2 regions of the Kluyvera sp. NPDC087067 genome follow, and region 2 is predicted to be linked to the other one. Evidence: riboswitches for the same ligand, from Rfam matches in the RefSeq annotation. Region 2 holds a riboswitch; the other holds the start of a gene.
What was found. A riboswitch is a leader RNA that binds a small molecule or an ion and turns the genes downstream of it on or off. The one in region 2 is predicted to bind cobalamin.
Positions count from the first base shown of each region.

Region 1: another riboswitch for cobalamin. It lies ahead of ACIPDS_RS06655 (cobyrinate a,c-diamide synthase); the one in region 2 lies ahead of btuB (TonB-dependent vitamin B12 receptor BtuB).

Region 1 is NZ_JBIUZS010000002.1:259,609-263,020, reverse strand. Features, by position in the region: gene cobD (threonine-phosphate decarboxylase CobD) at 1-897, shown strand, start outside; gene ACIPDS_RS06660 (L-threonine kinase) at 882-1,751, opposite strand; cobalamin riboswitch at 1,880-2,070, shown strand; gene ACIPDS_RS06655 (cobyrinate a,c-diamide synthase) at 2,163-3,412, shown strand, end outside.
Region 2 is NZ_JBIUZS010000011.1:99,881-103,292, reverse strand. Features, by position in the region: gene btuB (TonB-dependent vitamin B12 receptor BtuB) at 1-1,123, opposite strand, end outside; cobalamin riboswitch at 1,190-1,377, opposite strand; gene trmA (tRNA (uridine(54)-C5)-methyltransferase TrmA) at 1,490-2,590, shown strand; gene ACIPDS_RS20815 (YijD family membrane protein) at 2,683-3,033, opposite strand; gene fabR (HTH-type transcriptional repressor FabR) at 3,030-3,412, opposite strand, start outside.

The DNA of each region.
Region 1 (3,412 bases), on a different contig from region 2:
TATGCGCAGCTGCACGCGGCGCTGGCTGCGCATCACGGGGTGCCTGTTTCGTGGGTATTGGCGGGCAACGGTGAAACCGAATCTATTTTCACCCTTGCACGCGGTTTAAAGCCGCGTCGGGCGATGGTGATTGCTCCGGGCTTTGCCGAGTACCGCCGGGCGCTGGACACGCTTGATTGCCAGGTAGAGACTTTTGCCCTGCGCGAAGAAGACGGCTGGCAGCTGACCGAGCGCATCTTACCGGCGCTAAGCGCAGAGCTTGACTGCCTGTTTTTGTGCACGCCGAATAACCCGACCGGGCTGCTGCCCGAGCGCACGCTGCTGGAGGCGATAGCCGAACGCTGCCGGACGCTCGATATTACGCTGGTCTTAGATGAAGCATTTATCGACTTTATCGCCGACGAACCCGGTTTTATCCCGCATCTTGGCGAACATCCGCACATTTGGGTGCTGCGCTCGCTCACCAAGTTTTACGCCATTCCTGGCCTGCGGTTAGGCTATTTACTCAACGGTGACGCCGAGGCGGTGGCGCGACTGCGTAAGCATCAGATGCCGTGGTCAATCAATAGCTTTGCCGCGCTGGCAGGTGAAATTGCCCTGTGCGATGACGCTTATCAACAGGCAACCCGGCGATGGCTGGCGCAGGAAGGCCCGCGATTTTATCAGGCGCTGTGCGACATTGATGGGCTGACAGTGTATCCGGGGCAAGCCAACTATCTGTTTTTACGCTGTGAAAGGCCGGATGTTGAATTGCAGTACGCGCTGCTGCAACACCATATTCTTATCCGCAGTTGTGCCAACTATCCGGGGCTGGATGCGCGCTACTTCCGCGTGGCAATTCGCAGCGAGGCGGAAAACCAGCGGCTGCTGGCGGCGCTTCGTCAGGTGCTTAGCTGAACTCCGCCCGACACCTTACTTACCAGGTGCTGTTTCGGCCACCAATCGCTGAGTTTTTGCTGTGCCAGCGCCCATCTCAAATATTCCACATCGTGGCGATGGCGGTCGAGCATTAACCCGACCACGCTGCCGCTGTGCGCCACGTTTATTCCGTATAATCCGCAAGATTCAACCAGCGACAGCAACGTCGTAAACTCCGGTTTGGGCAGCAGCGCCTGGCTGGCGATCGCGCTGAGCGTTGCCGCCTCGCCTAACCGTTCCGGGCTATTGCTGGCGCAGCCTGCCTGCACCTTTTCCCACGCCTGATGCAGTCTTGCGGCGCTGGCCTGTAATGCCGCTTCACGCGGTAAACGGTGATAATCTGCGGTGCGTAGAATGACGGGGCTTTCGAGCACCAGCAGGTCGAATTCAGGCGAGGGGCCACAGCCAATTTGAGTATGCGCGTCATGATGATCAAACAGGGTTAACTGATCGAAAAGCGTGCTGTCCGTTGGCTCAAGCGACACGCACAGCGCAGCCAGAATTGATTCATTCAATGAATACCCCAAGTGATGCGCTGTGGCAACGGCGGTGGCGGCAATGTCGGCGGTGCTGCTGGCCATGCCTTTGGCAATCGGGATTGTCGAGTGAACCTCAACCTGTAGCGTCTGGCTTAGCGCCGGTGGATAGCCAAAGTGTGCCAGCACGGCCTCAAGCGTTGCGCGGGTGAGCGGGCGCTCGTTGGCTAAGGGCGAGCCGTCACGCACCTCCACCGTGCTGTACCAGTCTATCGGGCACGAGATGAGCTTTTCACTGCCCAGAATCCAGCCCTGAATAATTTCCCCGCAGGAACCGGGGCAGCGTGCCACGCTCATGATATTCCTTGCTTTAGCCTTCAAAATATAACTACCGTAAATATACCGGTATTGTCATAGCGCAACGAAATCCTTTATTTGACGCGCTAGAGTAAGCTGCTTTTATTTTATGCGGGCGCGGTGCCGGCATAAATCTGCAACCAACAGGTCAGGCACATTATGTGCCAGGGAAGGGGGTGAATACACGCGTGTATAAATCCCCCGCAGCCCCCGCTGCTGTGATGCTGACGACCCCGTAAACACCACTGATCGCCGGATCGGGAAGGACGGGTGAGGATGACGCTAAGCCAGAAGACCTGCCTGTTGGTCATTAACAACAACTTCGGTGGGAAGTGGGTTGCTTTGCGTTGCACGGTCGGCTGATCGGGCAAGCGCACGGCTATACTCGTCCCTCGGCAATAGGGTCAGGGTATGGCAGCCAGACAGCACGCATTTGTTCTTGCAGGTACCGGCAGCGGCTGTGGTAAAACCACGGTGACGCTGGGCTTGCTGAAATTGCTCCAGCAGCGCGGGCTGCGGGTTCAGCCGTACAAGGTTGGCCCTGACTATCTCGACACCGGCTGGCATACCGCGCTGTGCGGCGTCCCTTCGCGTAATCTCGACAGCTTTATGCTGCCCACCTCGATTCTCAACGCCCTGTTTTGTGACCATTTGCAGCACGCGGATATCGCCGTGATTGAAGGCGTCATGGGCCTGTACGACGGTTACGGCACTGACCCCAATTATTGCAGCAGCGCGGCGATGGCCAAACAGCTGGGCTGCCCGGTGATTTTACTGGTCGATGGCAAAGCGGTCTCCACCTCGATTGCCGCAACCGTCATGGGCTTTCAGCACTTCGACCCCAGCCTCAACATCGCCGGGGTGATTGTTAATCGGGTCAACAGCGACAGCCACTTCCAGTTGCTGAAAAGCGCCATCGAACGTTACTGCGCTATTCCGGTGCTGGGCTACGTTCCGCGCGTGGAAGGCGTGGCGCTGCCCGAGCGCCATCTTGGGCTAGTCACCGCCCGCGAATCAACGCTTAACGCCAAACCGTGGCAGGATTTTGCCGCCACGCTTGAACGCACGCTGGATATTGACGCGCTGCTCTCGCTCAGTGAACTGAACGCCTTACCGGTTGGAGAATGGCCGACGACGCCGCTTGCCGGTGAAGGCTTAACGCTGGCGCTTGCCGATGATGAAGCCTTTAATTTTTACTACCCGGATAATCTGGCGCTACTGGAACGCGCGGGGGTGAACATTGTGCGCTTTAGCCCGCTGCACGACCGGGAGCTTCCAGCGTGCCAGATGATCTGGCTGGGCGGCGGCTACCCGGAATTACATGCCCGAACCCTTGCCGCCAACACCTCCATGCTGGCGCAACTGCGTGAAGCGCACCGGCGCGGCGTGGCTATCTACGCGGAATGCGGTGGCCTGATGTATCTTGGCAGCACGCTTGAGGATGCGCAGGGGGAAATCCATGCGATGGCGGATATCCTCCCCGGTGACAGCAAAATGGGCACCCGGCTGACGCGCTTTGGCTACTGCGAAGCCGAAGCCCAACGGCAAACGCTGCTCGCCGCTCCCGGCGAGGTGCTGCGCGGGCATGAATTCCACTACTCCGATTTTACCCCCCGGCTTCCGGCGGTGATGGCCTGCCGTAAAACCCGCGATGGCGCAAC
Region 2 (3,412 bases):
GACCCGAGGCCTCGAGGGTGACGCTATCAATCTGCTGCTGCCCGGTCAGATAAAGCCCGGTGGTGTCACGCTTGTAGCTATCCGACAGCGTCGTGCTGCTTGAGAACAGCTTTTCCTGTTTCCAGTCAACGCCGCCGCTGATGGCCCCATGCCCAACCTCAACGTTATTCCCCCACTGGATATAGCGCTGCTCCATATCGTCGAGCGTCGCATCACCCGCATAGCGACCGAGGTCGTTGCTGTAGTTGTAACTTTTCAGATGCTGATAGTTGGCGATCAGTTGAGAAGAATAGATGCCTGAACTGTAGCGCAGACCGGTATCCCAGGATTGGTTGTAGTTCTGCACTTCATCATTCCCCCCCGCATAGCCATACCCGCCCTGATCGTAATCGCTGTTGGCGGTATAACCGTAGCCACGGAAGAAGCCGGAGAAGCTATCGTTAAACTTGTGCTGCACGCCGCCCCAGAACATCTTGTTGCGGTAGCCATCGCGGTCGCTGTCGCCGCTGTAGGTGGAATTCGGCTGGACGTTAAAGCCTTTTGTGGTCTGGTATGCACCGGCGGCGGTGACGAGGGTATCGCCAAAGCGCTTATTCATCGCGCCATCGTAGGTTTGATAACCGTCGCTGCCCACACCGGCGTTAATCTGCGAACGCTCTTCATCAGTCATGGTAATAATGTTGACCACGCCGCCAATCGCCCCGGAGCCATAAACCGCGGAACGTGGCCCACGGATATACTCAACGCGCTGCACCAGAGATACCGGGATCTGGCCAATATCAATGCCGTTCGTTATGCCAGCACGCGCCATTGGCACGCCATCAATCAGCACCAGGACATGGCGCCCTTCCGTGCCACGAACATAAAGAGTAGAACTCTTCCCCATTCCACCGTTCTGGGCGATATCCACGCCCGGTAAACGGCGCATGACATCGTTAAGATCTTTTGACTGCCAGCGCTGAATATCATCTCGCGTGACCACATCGGTCGGTGCCAGTACGGTATTGACGGGTTGCTGGAAACGGTTGCCGGTCACTACCATCGTGCCTGAATTGCTGTCTTGCGCCCAGCCGGAAAATGCCGTGACGGATAATGCCGTCAGCAGCGAAACTTTTTTAATCATTTTTTAAAGCATCCAAATTCAATAAAGGATGCCGCAGGCTTTATCAGTTGCTCGCGACGATAAAAGCCTAATGCGACGTCATCCGGCAGGTCTTCGGGCTTGGAGGCTTTATCAAGAGAGGATGACTTCCCACGGCACGCCGCAGTGTCTGCATTGAATGCGCTCCACTCTTACCTTCCTTACCGCTGCGCGTCAGCCCCAGATTTACACTGGATTCCCTTTTAACTCACAGGACCGGTAGGCGAATGCTACATTTAGTTACATACGGATGTCCAGACTGCTATTTAGCATTTTCGCCGCATGAGGCTGGACATCCAGTGTGCAAGCCCTACAATCCCCGCGTACTTTTATTACTCAGGATGCATCATGACCCCCGAACACCTCTCGACCGAACAGTACGACGCTCAGCTCGCCGAGAAAGTCACTCGCCTGCAAACGATGATGACGCCGTTTAGCGCGCCTGCGCCGGAGGTGTTTCGCTCACCGGTCAGTCACTACCGCATGCGCGCAGAATTCCGCATCTGGCACGACGGTGATGATCTTTACCACATTATGTTTGACCAGCAGACGAAGGGCCGCATCCGCGTCGACACCTTCCCGGCGGCAAGCCAGCTTATCAATACGTTGATGACCGCGATGCTCGATGGTGTGCGCGATAACCCGGTACTGCGCCACAAGCTGTTCCAGATTGATTACCTCACCACGCTCAGCAACCAGGCGGTCGTGACGCTGCTGTACCATAAGAAGCTCGACGATGCGTGGCGTGAGCAGGCGGAAGGATTGCGTGATGCACTGCGTGCGCAGGGGCTGAACGTCCACCTCATCGGTCGCGCCACAAAAACCAAAATCGCGCTGGATCAGGACTATATTGACGAACGTCTGCCGGTTGCCGGGAAAGAGATGATCTACCGTCAGGTAGAAAATAGCTTCACCCAACCCAACGCGGCGATGAACATTCAGATGCTAGAGTGGGCGCTGGACGCAACGCAGAATTCGCGCGGCGATCTGCTGGAGCTGTACTGCGGCAACGGTAACTTCTCGCTGGCGCTAGCGCGCAACTTTAACCGCGTGCTGGCCACTGAAATTGCCAAACCTTCGGTCGCTGCCGCGCAGTACAACATCAGCGCGAATGAAATCGATAACGTGCAAATCATCCGCATGGCAGCGGAAGAGTTTACCCAGGCGATGAACGGCGTGCGGGAATTTAACCGCTTGCAGGGTATTGATCTGAAAAGCTATCAGTGTGAGACGATTTTTGTCGATCCACCGCGCAGCGGGCTAGACAGTGAAACAGAGAAGATGGTGCAGGCATACCCCAACATTCTGTACATCTCCTGCAATCCAGAGACGTTATGTCAGAACCTGGAAACTTTAAGCCAGACGCATAATATCACCCGCCTGGCCCTGTTCGATCAGTTCCCATATACCCATCATATGGAATGCGGCGTGTTGTTAACGCAGAAATAAGAGCAACTGTAGGCCGGATAAGGCGAAGCCGCCATCCGGCAAAACTGGTGCAAATAGCCGGATGGCGGCTTCGCCTTATCCGGCCTACTTTACTAGTCTTGCTTGCGGTTACGCATCCGATAGCCAATCCAGAAGACCATCGCCACCGACAAGACTGCCGGGAAGAAGTTAGATCCGATATCCGGGTATTCGGCCCGCACCACCGTGCTGTACAGCAACACGCCGAGAATAAAGCAGGCGGCTGACAGAGCGGGTAATCCCACCGGCATTGTGCGGTTCTGATATCGCTGATGCAGACAATAAACGGTCAGCACCAAAGAAATTATCGGAAAGACAGAGAACGGAACGATAGAGCTGAACAGCGCTGCAAACGTTCCGTTAATTGAGAGGCCCGCCAACAGCGCTAGCAGCAGCGTACCTTTATCCTGGCCTGACTGTTTCATTGCTCGTCTACCACCTTATCAATACTGATGTGACTCTTCTCTTGTTCACGACGATACCAATAGTATGCGCCTTTGGAGATCATGCGTAATTGCAGCACCAGTCGCTCTTCCAGCTGCCGACGCTGCTCAAGGCCAACATCTAAGGCCTCCGCTCCCGCGCTAAATACGATAGTCACCATCGCCTCCGCCTGGGCTTCTGTAAAAGCACGAGGCATATGGTTTTCGATTTCCAGATAGTCGGCAAGTTCCGCAATAAAATGCTGAATCTCGCGGGCGACCGCCGCACGGAACGCCGCAGACGTTCCAGAACGTTCACGCAGCAACAGACGAAATGCGTTGGGGTTGTTGCCGATAAATTCCATAAAGGTGGAAACGGAGG